DNA from 4 places in the Acidaminobacter sp. QWL-03 genome. Region 3 is predicted to be linked to each of the others. Evidence: riboswitches for the same ligand, from Rfam matches in the RefSeq annotation. Region 3 holds a riboswitch; each other region holds the start of a gene.
The links. A riboswitch is a leader RNA that binds a small molecule or an ion and turns the genes downstream of it on or off. The one in region 3 is predicted to bind cyclic di-GMP.

Region 1: linked by a shared signal. The riboswitch ahead of AC4PHM_RS05795 (polysaccharide biosynthesis protein) and the one ahead of flgB (flagellar basal body rod protein FlgB) in region 3 are both predicted to bind cyclic di-GMP.
Region 2: linked by a shared signal. The riboswitch ahead of AC4PHM_RS12015 (SpaA isopeptide-forming pilin-related protein) and the one ahead of flgB (flagellar basal body rod protein FlgB) in region 3 are both predicted to bind cyclic di-GMP.
Region 4: linked by a shared signal. The riboswitch ahead of AC4PHM_RS12035 (DUF7507 domain-containing protein) and the one ahead of flgB (flagellar basal body rod protein FlgB) in region 3 are both predicted to bind cyclic di-GMP.

The regions. Positions count from the first base shown of each region.
Region 1 is NZ_CM178752.1:1,281,472-1,284,715, reverse strand. Features, by position in the region: gene AC4PHM_RS05800 (S-layer homology domain-containing protein) at 1-1,322, shown strand, start outside; cyclic di-GMP riboswitch class I at 1,538-1,622, shown strand; gene AC4PHM_RS05795 (polysaccharide biosynthesis protein) at 1,817-3,244, shown strand, end outside.
Region 2 is NZ_CM178752.1:2,558,253-2,561,496, forward strand. Features, by position in the region: gene AC4PHM_RS12010 (MSCRAMM family protein) at 1-1,154, shown strand, start outside; cyclic di-GMP riboswitch class I at 1,511-1,592, shown strand; gene AC4PHM_RS12015 (SpaA isopeptide-forming pilin-related protein) at 1,695-3,244, shown strand, end outside.
Region 3 is NZ_CM178752.1:1,662,719-1,665,962, reverse strand. Features, by position in the region: gene fliD (flagellar filament capping protein FliD) at 1-50, shown strand, start outside; gene fliS (flagellar export chaperone FliS) at 63-440, shown strand; gene AC4PHM_RS07660 (hypothetical protein) at 462-857, shown strand; cyclic di-GMP riboswitch class I at 1,160-1,254, shown strand; gene flgB (flagellar basal body rod protein FlgB) at 1,405-1,794, shown strand; gene flgC (flagellar basal body rod protein FlgC) at 1,797-2,225, shown strand; gene fliE (flagellar hook-basal body complex protein FliE) at 2,259-2,573, shown strand; gene fliF (flagellar basal-body MS-ring/collar protein FliF) at 2,597-3,244, shown strand, end outside.
Region 4 is NZ_CM178752.1:2,572,603-2,575,846, forward strand. Features, by position in the region: gene AC4PHM_RS12030 (MSCRAMM family protein) at 1-581, shown strand, start outside; cyclic di-GMP riboswitch class I at 1,035-1,117, shown strand; gene AC4PHM_RS12035 (DUF7507 domain-containing protein) at 1,268-3,244, shown strand, end outside.

The sequences.
Region 1 (3,244 bases), 380 kb from region 3:
GTATTATCATGATTTTTGGAAGCGCTTCTATGATTACAAGTTTAGCCGCAATAACCGACCCGCCGACGCACTGGGTCAGGCAGTCACCTGGCATTACGGAAGAATGGTATCCTCTGATTGACGAATTCGAGTCACTTGGTCTGCTGGACGCGCCTATGACCCGAGGGGCTTTTGAAATCCTCATTCAGAACAGCTTTGAGGGCCTTGAAGCCTTTGAAATTCCAAGCGGAATCAGTGAAAGCTCCGAAGTCACAGCAACACTCAATGTCACAAGAATGGAAGGCGCCTTCTACCTTCATCATCTGATGAAAGCTGAAAGAATCCTGGAGCAGCAGCTTTATACGGATCAGCCGGATATTCCACAGTGGGCTCTGGAGTCTGTCCTGGGGATGACTCAAAAGGGGATCTTTAAAGGCTTCCCGGATGGATCCTTCAAAAGCCGTCAGTGGCTCACCCATGCTGAGGCCATTTGTCTGGTGGCAAAGTCTCAGCTGCAGTGGATGAGAGAAGGATTGACGGCCATAGTGCCAAAACCGGTTCCGCTGGGTGAGCCGGTGGTTACAGAGCCGGTAGTCGAGACGCCAATAGCCGATGGGACGGAGCCTGATCCCACACCAAATCCTGAGCCAACACCGGCACCGGAACCACAGCCTGAACCACAACCTCAACCTCAGCCGGTGCCAGATCCAACCCCTGAACCCGAACCTCCCGTCACTACAGAGCCTCCGGTTGTCTCTGAGCCTCCGGCGGATACAGAACCAGCCGAAACGCCAGAAGAGCCTGCAGAACCTGTTGAGCCAGTGATTGAAGCGCCTCAGCCGGATCCGGTCCTACAACCGGAAGACCCGCAGCCAACGGATCCTCAGCCCGAAAATCCACAACCCTTAGATCCGCAGCCTGAAGAGCCGCAAACCGAAGACCCTCAGTCTGAGGTACCGGAAGTAAAACCAACTCACACCGCAGAAATCCTTATGCTCCTGCCGGAGGGCAAAACGCACTATGCTTACGTTCCCATTGAGCTTTATCTGATAGATCCGGATCTCAACACAGATCCAAACGTCGTTGAGACGGCTGAAGTGCTGATGTTCTCCTACGATTACTTCGAAAGTGTCATTACCATGACAGAAATCAGTGCGGACAGCGATCATTTCTTGGCTTGGATTACACCGGTCTTTGAACCGGGGGAGGATCCATTTGAGTTCAGGGTATGTGAGTTCTATACCATTGGAGCTTACATAGATTACTATGATCCGGTGAATGCTGAAGGCGTAACGCATTATTTGAGGTCCATGTCCTTTGATGTGCAGCCGTTTGTGTATTAAATAAAGAAGGCGCCAGTCAGACAGTCGGATACGGCTTCTGCTGGCGCATTATTATTCATAAAAATACGGAGAAAAGGATAACATAATACGTTTTCCTAACATTTCACCATATTTTCTCAACATTTTTATAGGTTCGACATTATTCGACCTACAAATTTTCTGAAGATATGCTATAGTTGTTAATGGCGATATAAACTTGTAATTATATAGGTTACTAACACATTTGGTAAACCGTGGGAAACCATGGGACACAAAGCTAGAGGGGCTTCCTCCAATCGGAAAAGTCAGCCAGTTGCAACATATTAACGGCAGCTATGGACTGTCGTTTTTTTGTGCAAATTATCATTTATGTATTTATATTGAAAATATGTTAATTCGACATTAAAACCTAACATTCGACAATTGTAATCGTGTATAATAAATGACGGCGTATGGTTGTATCTAATGATGCCATAAATCGTTATTTCTACATAATAAAACCAGGGGGATCGACTATGAAATCGACGCGAAAATTCTCAATTGTTTTACTGGATATAGCATTCCTCTTTGCGTCCATTGTCATTGCCATCATTCTGAAAGCGAATTTTGAGCGGTTATTTTTTCTTCTTGAGAATGGGTTGACCTTTATCATCCTTATGCTCGGATTAAAACTATTGATGATGAAGCTTCTTATGCTTTATGACAGCCTCTGGGAGCATGCCAGTGTGGATGGACTCATTAGAATTGCCTCTTTTGGCATTTTGAGTCATTTGATGGTGGCGTTCATGGATGTTTACCTGGAAGGCGCGTTCAGCTATAAAAGTCTCCTACTGATCTCCTTTTTTGATGTTGTTCTGATTGGTGGATTCCGTTTGAGCTACAGAGTTATAAGAAGACTGAAGAATCGTGCCTATACTATTGGCCAAAGCTATAAAAACATCCTGATCATAGGGGCGGGGCGCACCGGAGGGATGATGGCGAGACACCTGCTGTCAGAACCGCAGCGGTTTGGTTACCCTAAAGCTTTTATAGATGACGATCCACGAAAAGAAGGCACTTTGGTCAACGACATAAAAGTCATGGGCAACCGGTATGACATTTTAAGTGTGACGAAACGTCAAAGGATTGACGAAATTATTCTGGCTATCCCTACAGTTCCAATGCAGGATCGAAAAGAGATTTTGGAGGAGTGCAAGAGAACCGGAGCAAAAGTCAAAACTGTGCCGTCACTGGAAGAAATGATGATTGATAACGTCGACATTAAAAGAATCCGAGATGTGGAAATTGAAGACCTGCTGGGAAGAGATGAGATTACCCTCAATATGGATGGGATCAAGGACTATTTGGAAGGGAAAACCGTTCTTGTCACAGGTGGGGGAGGATCTATAGGATCCGAACTTTGCCGGCAGATAGTGAGGTTTGCACCCAAGAAGCTGATCATCCTGGATATTAATGAAAATTCCGTGTATGACCTGACTAACGAACTGAGGTCAAGAGGACTGGGCGGCATTGAACTGGACATGGTAATCACCTCTGTAAGAGATCGCAAAGAACTTTTCAGAGTATTTAATGACTTAAGACCACAAGTCGTCTTTCATGCGGCTGCCCATAAGCACGTACCTTTAATGGAGAGAAGTCCCCGTGAAGCTATAAAAAACAACGTCTTTGGAACGCTGAAACTCGTTGATGCCTCAATAAATTATGGGACTGAACGATTTGTTTTGATCTCGACGGACAAGGCAGTGAATCCAACCAGTGTAATGGGCGTCAGTAAGCGGATTGCAGAGATGATCGTCCAATCCGTGGAATCTCATAAAACTGTCTTTACCGCAGTGCGCTTTGGCAACGTTCTGGGCTCCAACGGCAGCGTCATCCCGCTCTTCAAGAAACAAATTCAAGAAGGTGGACCGGTGACGGTGACCCACAAGGACATGGTTCGCTAC
Region 2 (3,244 bases), 900 kb from region 3:
ACTACGTGAAGCTTGAAAACCTGATCCCTGGCGACTACAGCATTGACGAAATCAACGTTGGGGACGAATGGGAGGCGCCTGACCTTCCAATTAATAAAGAAGTTTTAGCCGATGGTCTCGTCTCCATCAGCTTCACCAACGTCTACGTCCCTGGTGATCTGGAAATCACCAAACTCTTCGATTACGAAGGCGTTGTGGGATTTGAAGAATCCATGCTTCCAGAGACAATTGACATTCACATTGAAGGACCTTCCTATGATCCGGACGGTCTGGATGTGACACTTGAAAAAGCTGATGGCTACTATGTAAAACTTGAAAATCTCCTTCCTGGCACCTATGAAATCACTGAAGTTAACGTTCCATCCGGTTGGATGGCACCAACCCTTCCAATTGAAATCGAAGTGGAAAACGGCGAAGTGGCATCTGTTGAATTCACGAACGTCTTCATGACGGGTTCGCTGACGATCACTAAGAATTTCATCGGCGGCGATGGGACCTTATGGCCTGAAGAAATCGTCGTAGTCGTGACTGGTCCTTCCTATCTGTTAGGGTTTGCAGCTGTAATTGAGATCGATCAAGTAACCGGATCTGGTTCCGTAACTTTGGACGACTTGATCCCTGGTGAATATACCTTCACAGAGCTGGCATTTGTCGGCAGTGAAAACTTCACCTCCAACATCAGTCCGCAATCTGTGATGGTCGTTGCAGGCGCAGTCTCACCTGCCATGGTGACAATCACTAACACTATGGCATACCACGATGAAACCGCTTGGGCACTAGGTAATAACAAAAACTTGGATTCCGTGAAATCCAACAACTGGGGCTGGAATATTGGTCCTATCACCGATGGATATAGCGAAATCCACGACTTAATCGCTGGCGCTGGCGGCAACATTGTAGAAAATGGCACTTTAGTTGGACATGTTGAAATTGTTTACTCCGGCGGTTACGTCACCGTGACCTACCACATGCTGGACGGCTTTGAATTGATGGACACTCATGTTTGGATTGGCACATCCAATCTTCCAAAACTCAAAAACGGCAAGATGACTGACTCCCCTGGCCAATTCCCATATGAGGATGGTGTCAGTATCGCTGCTACAGGTCCAGTCTACGTCGCAGCTCACGCAGTTGTGAGAATGCCAGGGAACTAATGCGGCACAATGTGGAGATCTGAGTAGTATGTAATAAGCTCTAAGGCGCTCCCGGGGTTTCGGGGGCGCCTTTTGTGACTTGAGGAGGCCATCCTAACAAGCTCTGGCACCAGTTTGAAAGTTGTCCGCGTCACCAACTCTGAATCCGTCCGCGTCACCCAACTTACGCCCCTTTTTTGATCATATTGTTAATGAAAATCATTATCGAAAAACGCTTAAACCCCTTCTGCCAGGGTAACTATGCACTATCAAGAAGCAGTTAAAAATTTTTAAACACCCCGCCACACTACATAGTTTTAGATCCACAGCAAATCTCCCTCTGACCCCTGTAACTGCCTGGCCACACAAAACCTCATTACATACAAGGGCAAACCCGCCGAAAGTCGGGGACGCAAAGCCAGGGCCTAAAGTGCGAGCTATGGTCGACCGGCTGCTATGTACAACCGTTTTGTGTTGTCATGGCAGCTTTTTATTTGCCCTTGAGAGCAAGTGACGCATTTGAGGCGATTACGAATACTAAGAAAGCGAGAGGTGAGAACAATGTTAGGAATGAAAAGAAAAGTTAAGCGGCTTCTGAGTTTGAGCATAATGTTGACCATGGTGCTGATGAGCTTTCCGTCACTGGCGGTGACGGCATACGACTTTGAAGGTACTTTTGATATTACGGCAGGTCAGAATATGGTGATCGGTGAAGCCACCGTGATGATCGATGGCGACCAGTTAACCATCGACGTGAACCTGGATGATGGCCAAAAAGCCAGCGAGTTCCATCTGGACATTTTCGATACCCTGCCAGACTCACGTCCAACACCTGGCCAGGCTGAACACAAAGGAAGCTTTAATCCAGCAAAAGAAGATTTTGACATCGGTCCAATAACCCTTGACCTCGATGATCTCAACCCAGGCCAGTGTCAGGATCTCTATCTCATCCTTCACCTGGCTGTCGGCGGAGAAACCGCTTATGCCGGCACGGTTATTGACTCTGAAGAGAGCAGCGGCGCATGGTTCGGCTACATCCACATTCAAATCTGCGAGCCTGACGAACCAGACCCTGAATTCGGCAGCCTGACTATCTTTAAATTTCACGACATGAACGAGAACGGCGAATTTGACGAGGACGACGAGCATGCCCTCTCCGGCATCGAGTTCGAAATCTATAACGAAGACGACGAGGCACTCGAAGACTCCCCATTCACTACGGATGACGACGGCCTGATCGAGCTCACCAACCTCCCGGTTGGCGAGTACACCATTAAAGAACTGTCCGACTACCAAATCACAGGACAAGTCTTTACCGATGGTCTCCTCTCCATCTCCATCAACAAAGACCAAACCACCCGAGTCGAAATTGGCAACATTATCCCGGATGACACCTTCGACGTTAGAATCGTTAAATTCGAAGACCTCAACCGAGACGGCAAAATGAACGGCAACGACGATTTCCTCGAAGACATTCACTTCATGCTCTTCGAAGATCCTGAAGACGAAAACCCTCTCCAGCACGGTTACACGGATGAGGACGGCGAACTTCTCTTCAGCGGTCTCGAAGCTGGCACCTACTATTTAAAAGAGCACAGCAGCGCGAAAATCACGACACCAGGCTTCGACGATGACGGTTTCATGATGATCGAGGTCGGCGGCGAAGATTTTGAAAATCCGCTTGAAATTGGAATTGGGAACTACTTTAGTGAAGAGGAAGAAGAGTTTGGCGCTATCACCATCTGGAAATTTGTCGATGTAGACAAAGACGGCATTTGGGATAACGGTGAACCTGCCCTTGAAGATATTGAATTCAAACTTTTCATGGAACATGACATGCCATCCACCAGTGAATCAGCCATTTCTCTGATGGAAGTCGCAAGCGGCGAAACAGATGAAGACGGCAAACTGGTCTTCAACAACCTCGAATTTGGCCACTATGTCCTCGAAGAACACAGCACCTTTGAAATCACCGCACCTGAGGATCTCAAAGATGGCAAGATGGACATTCACCTCCATGAAGAGCATACCACTCAAGTGGTTTATGTCGGCAACTTCATTCCTGACGAACCAGAGCCAGAACCTGGTACCATCATCGTCCACAAATTCAA
Region 3 (3,244 bases):
AATCGAACTGGCTGGCGGCCCAACTAGGCGGCATGCAGTCAGGTGAATAGGGGATGTTAAACATGAGTGCATACAATACAGCCCTCAGACAGGCTAACCAAGCTTATGGCGGGGCCCAGGTCAGTACGGCGCCGCAAAAAAAACTCATCCTGATGCTCTATGACGGAGTGATTCAAAACTTGAAGGCGGCAGAAGCTGCGCTTGAAGTCAAGAACCTTCAGATCGCCCACCAAAAAATTCTCAAAGGTCAGCTGATTATTGAAGAGCTGATGGTCACCCTGAATTTCGATGAGGGAGGCGACATTGCAAAGGATTTATACAAACTGTATGAGTACTTCCGCTGGTCACTGGTGCAAGCCAATATTAAAAAAGATCCCACGGCCCTCATTGAGATTCGTCAATATTTGGAGGAACTCAGAGGAAGCTGGCAGCAAATTTAGGTGAGGAAGCGGGGCAATGCCATGGAATGTCAAAGATTGCTGAGCTATCTGTCGACGCGTTTAAGTCTGCTGGAAGCCTGGCAAAAACTTTATACGGAGTATGAGCCTGGTGATCCTGAGCTGTCAGACGTGGTCGAAGTCTGCATGGATCAGATCAAAGCGTTGGATCAAAGTGTAAACCCTGAATGGGACAATAAGGGAAAAAATGACATTTTGGACATTTCAGACTTTCAAATTGCCATTCAACAGGTGCTAGAAAAAATATACAAATTGCATCAAAATCACCAGTTAAAACTGAAAAATCATAAGGAAGCGCTGGTCCTAGAAATGAAAGGTGTCAGGAAAGCGAAAGCTTTGTCCAGTCAGATTTTGACTGCCTCTGAGGAACGGATTTCCGGACTGGATACAAAAGCCTAAGAATCCTAAAAATTATAAGTTTCTGTGAATAATTAACAAAGATGAGAAAAGTGTCGAAATATCCGATATTTTTTGAAGTTTGTTATTTTATTGTTACTTTTCATGTGTTAAGATTAATTTGTTATGTTTTTTCTCAAGATTGACAATTAACATAACAGAGTATTGCTTCAAAATTATCGCATCCAGAATCGAATGACTGAATCATTGAATTGGATTTATCAGGAATTACAGCCTCGGCTTGGCCGAACACATCAGCTATGTCACAATTCCAGAGTCTATTCAGCATTCATCTCCGAAAACTTTTCAGAAAAAGGCAAACCAGGCGAAAGCCTGGGACGCAAAAGAACGGGCCTAAGTGGACTATGTAAATCAGTTCATATGGCAGCCGAGTGCCAGTAGGGAAGTTTTTTCTATGCCATAAAAAAGAAAATATTCCCAAATTAGTGAAAATAATGTAATATAATTATGCGGAATTGTAATAAAATGTAATTTTGAACTGGCATACAAAATCCGGAAGTCAAAAAATGAGAGAGGTGGTGCTTGCGCTATGATCCAAAATGATTTAACTTATCAGGCCCTGACGAAAGCCATTGAAGGGTCACAGCGAAGACAGGAAGCCATTGCCTCGAATTTGGCCAATCTCAACACTAAAAATTACAAAGCCAGCCGGGTTTCTTTTGAAGGAGAACTTAAAAAAGCACTTGGGGAAGCTCAGAAAAACAAGAATTTCGAAAATGCCAAAATCAGAATTGGCAACATTGCGCCAAAAGTTGTAAAAGACCAGAGCAGCCGCATGAACAATGACGGAAATAATGTCGATCTGGATCAGGAAATGAGCCTGATGGCCGCGAACCAAATCCTATACCAGACTTTGATTCAGCAGCTGAATCAAAAGTATCAGACAATGAGTTATGTGATTCATGAGGGGAGAAGGTAAGCATGGGGATGTTTAACGCCATGAACATTCATACAAGCGGTTTGACGGCAGAACGCTTCCGCATGGATACCATTTCGACCAACATAGCGAATGCGGAAACCACCCGTACAGAAGAAGGTGGGCCTTACATAAGAAAGATCGCGGTATTTCAGGAACAATTGAAAACTGAAATGAACAGAGCCGGACGTCCGGAGCAGGTCAGTTCAGGCATCAAAGCGGTTGCGGTTGTAGAGTCTGACGAAGAGACGCCGCTGGTTTACAGACCGGAGCATCCTGACGCGGATGAAAATGGCTATGTACGGATGCCAAACGTCAATCTCATGACGGAGATGATCGATATGATGGTCGCCCGCCGGGCTTATGAAGCCAATCTGACGGCGCTGAATACGAGCAAGGCCATATTGGTTAAAACCCTTGAAATAGGACGTTAGTCACTCAAAAAATGCAGCAGAGGAGCAATCTGAATGGCAATTAATCCTGTACTGACTCAAATGATGCCGCTCAATAATCTCGTTTCGCAAAGTTCAGGGATCAATAGTGGGGCAGGCGAAGCCGGTACTGTCAACTTTGGTGACCTGCTTAAAACACAGCTTGAAAAAGTGGAAAACGCTCAGATCAGAGCGGATGGACTGACGCAGCAGCTCGTCAGCGGAGATTCGGTCGAGCTTCATGAAGTTTTAATTGCGACTCAGGAAGCGAAGCTGATGCTGGAAATGACCATGCAAGTGCGCAACAAGGTTGTGGAAGCTTATAAAGAAATGATGACTATGCAGTTATAAAGCTGTTATGAGGAGAAGGATCGATGGCGAAGTTGAGCACGGCCTGGATTAGGATCAGGGAACAATTTAATGCACTGAGTTTAATGTCAAAGAGATTGATGGCGGCAGCCGCGTTCTCTCTGATTTTGTTTTTTGCGCTTTATGTCCTGATCCTGGGCAAAGTCAACTATGTGGTTCTTTTCAGCGGACTTGAACTCAACAGCGCAGCGGCGATTGTCGAAGAAATGGATCGCATGGGCACTGTGAAATATAAACTGGAAGACGGCGGTACGACTATTCTGGTAGATGACAAGGTCGTCAATGACTTGAGAATTAAGCTGGCTATGAATGGGAGTTTGCCGGATACGACCATCGGCTTCGAGCTCTTTGACAATCAGGGCCTTATGGTCACAGACCAGGACCGGAAAATCATGTTTCAGCGGGCAACCCAAGGGGAACTGGAGCGTACCATTAGAGCACTGGAAGAAGTCAAATATGCCAGGGTTCACTTGAATCTGGCTGAGAGTTCCTTGTTTGAAAAAGAGATTCAGGCGTCCTCAGCCACGGTCGTGATTGAACTGCAGCCGGGTAAAGGTCTGACAACGCCGCAGGTGGAAGGCATCCTGTCGCTGGTCAGCGGCGCGGTCAAGAATCTGCCCAAGGAAAACGTCACGGTACTCGATACCAACGCC
Region 4 (3,244 bases), 910 kb from region 3:
ATCCAGACCCACCAGGTGACCCAGATCCACCGTCAAACCCACAGGATAAAAAAGGTGAAATCCGCGTCCACAAGTTCCTGGATACCAATCAGAACAACCTCCAGGACCCTTCCGAGTTCGATATGCAAAACATCACCTTCGAACTCTACGCCGCGGACAAGACCACCCTGCTGCACACCAAGAAGTCCAGCGCCGCGGGCGACCTCACCTTCGCCAACCTGAGGTATGGCACCTACTATCTGCGGGAAGTCAGCGATTACACCATCACTTCCCCATCCTTTTCCGCCGATGGTTTCTCCCCGCCAATCTCCATCAACTCCACTCAGGCCTTGACCTTCAACGTGGGCAACTACAGGGACACTACGACGGAAGACGTTCCGCCGGAGCCTAATCCACCACTGGGTCCGCCTGATGAACCACCTGATACGGAAATCGTTGAGGAAGATCCGCCGCCATTAGGCGCTCCCCCTTGGGAGCCGCCAAATGAACTCCCACCAACCGGTGAAGCACAGATTGGCATGCTCAATCTCCTCGGCACCCTGCTCCTCCTCGCAGGAGCATTCCTGAAATACCAGTATTGAAAAGAAAACCCCAAAACCGGATCGTCCTTGGATGGTCCGGTTTTTGTCTGCCCATTAATCCACCTCTCCAACCTGATTTACCCCCCCTCCTTTCACCCCCTCCCCGCCGATGGTCCTGTAACATCCTCCCAAAATAGTTTCAAAAAGATTTCAAAATATTCTGAACGACCCCAAAATTTTCATTCACAAGGACGAAAGTAGTAAATACCATAGTTTTTCAACTTCATAAGCGTCACAGCACTTTGTTATCAACACAAATTTAAATTTATTATTTTTTATATTTGATGCATGAGATTTTGAGAAAAGGGTATTTAATCAGTGGAACCATTGGAAATGCTTATGTTGGTTAACATAATATAATATCAAACCTTAAATGGCTGAACTAATAAGAAAAATAAGGAGGGGGTTGCACAATAATTTCTGCTGAAAACACAGAATTCATTACTCCGAACCGCATACCAAGGGCAAACCCGTCGAAAGACGGGGACGCAAAGCCAGGAGTCTAAGGGATAGACTACGATCGTCCGGCTGCTATGCACAACGAACCTGTTGCTGTCATGGCAGTCTTTTTGTTTACAGAAATTCAAGAAGACTGACCATTCCACTTCGACCCAATCGGAAATATAGAGAGGAACCATCCAGAGAGAGATTTAAGGCATTTCAAATTATTTAGAGAGGTGAGAGAAATGAGTAAAAAAAGTAGATTTTTGTCAATACTTCTAATTTTACTACTAACTTTACCAACCTTTACAGCGTATCCTTCAACCTGGGCTCTATCTAATTATGATTTAACAACAGATAGACCGATACTTAAACCAGAAACCATTAATAATGCAATATGGGAAATGTTTCAATCAAACGCTGCAGCAGGTAGTGGCACATTTTCTTCATTTTTGCGTACTAATTCAAATAAGAGTATTGAAAAGGGTTATAATAGCGACTTAAGAAAGGTTCAATTTGATGAAGATAACTCTCCACAGTTCAATAGATCTTTTTTGCTCAGTAATGTGCCACTAATTGTATATGAAGAGAAGTTATATAGAGAGTTTCAATTAGATCTTAACGAACCGGGGAGTGGTCCAGAATGGTATATCAGCCTTGATAAGTTTCAAGTTTGGTTGACTGATGTACCAAATATCACGAATTATGACGATGAAGAATATACTTTTACCACAGACGCCAGTATTGTTTATGATCTAGGCGATAACTCAATAAAAATGGACTATAGAGCAAATACAGGTAGTGGTAAAAGAGACTATAGAGTCTTAATACCAGAAACATTGTTTGAAAACAAAGATGGTAAATATGTTGTGCTATTTACAGAGTTTGGAAGACAATTTGCAAACGACTCTGGTTTTGAAGAATGGGGTGTTAGAGTCTTTGAACCGACTCCTGCAATTGATATTGAGAAATTCACTAACGGAGAAGATGCAGACACTACTACTGGACCTATGATACCAGTTGGAGATGTGGTTACATGGACCTACGAAGTGACAAATATAGGTAATGTAACTATTGAAAACATTAAGGTTACTGATGATCAAGGAGTTGAAGTAACTCTTCCAAAAACCTCACTCACACCAGGCGAATCTATGATTGGTATTGCAACAGGTATAGCTACTGCAGGTCAATATGTGAATATCGGTAAGGTAACTGGCGATCCGACTACAGGCAAACAAGTTACCGACTCCGATCCAAGTCACTATTTCGGCATCTACCTTCCTCAAATAGAAATCACTAAAACAGCTTCCCCAACTTCAGTCCCAGAGACTGGAGCTTATGTTGATTTCACATTCCAAGTCACCAACACAGGCGAAAACAAAGTAAAAATCACTACTGTTGTTGATGATAAACTGGGCACAATATATGAATGGGCAACAGGCGCCGATGAAATTTGGCTCGAAAAAGGTGAGTCCCACACATTTATGCTTAATGATCAGCTCATTTCAGGCAACTTCGGCAATGATCACATTAACGTAGTAACCGCTACTGCATACGATGAATATCGCAACTTTGATATTGCGATAGATCAAGAATCTGTTACTTTTGAAGATGTTCTGCCTGACATTTCATTAGAAAAAACTGCTAGCCGTACTAGCGTTCTCGAATCCGGTGAGTATGTTGACTTTACTTTCACAGTGACAAATAATGGAGACGAATCGGTTAAAATCACCTCTGTTAACGATGATAAATTAGGTACAATTTATAGCTGGTCAACAGGTGATGAAGAAATTTGGCTGACGGAAGGTCAATCACACACATTTACTGCAAATAACAAATTAATATTAGGCAGTGCTGGTGCAGATCATATCAACACCGCTACAGCTATTGCCTATGATGATGATGGCAACTATGATACTGCATCTGACACAGCAACAATTCAAATCACGAACACTCCGCCTACCACAGGAGAAATCAAAATAACAAAAAATATCACAGCTATTGAAAATGCTGATCTTTCTAACCTCACTTTTTTGTTCAAGATTAAATTAACCGGCATCTCTGAAGGTGCATCTTATCCAAATGGTCTAACAAAAGATTTTACTGCAGATGATCAAGAGTTAACATGGGATAATCTGCTCCCAGGAAAATATGTGATATCCGAAGAAGATCCAGGATCACGTTGGAATGTATCCTATTCTCAAAATGAAATAACAATTACA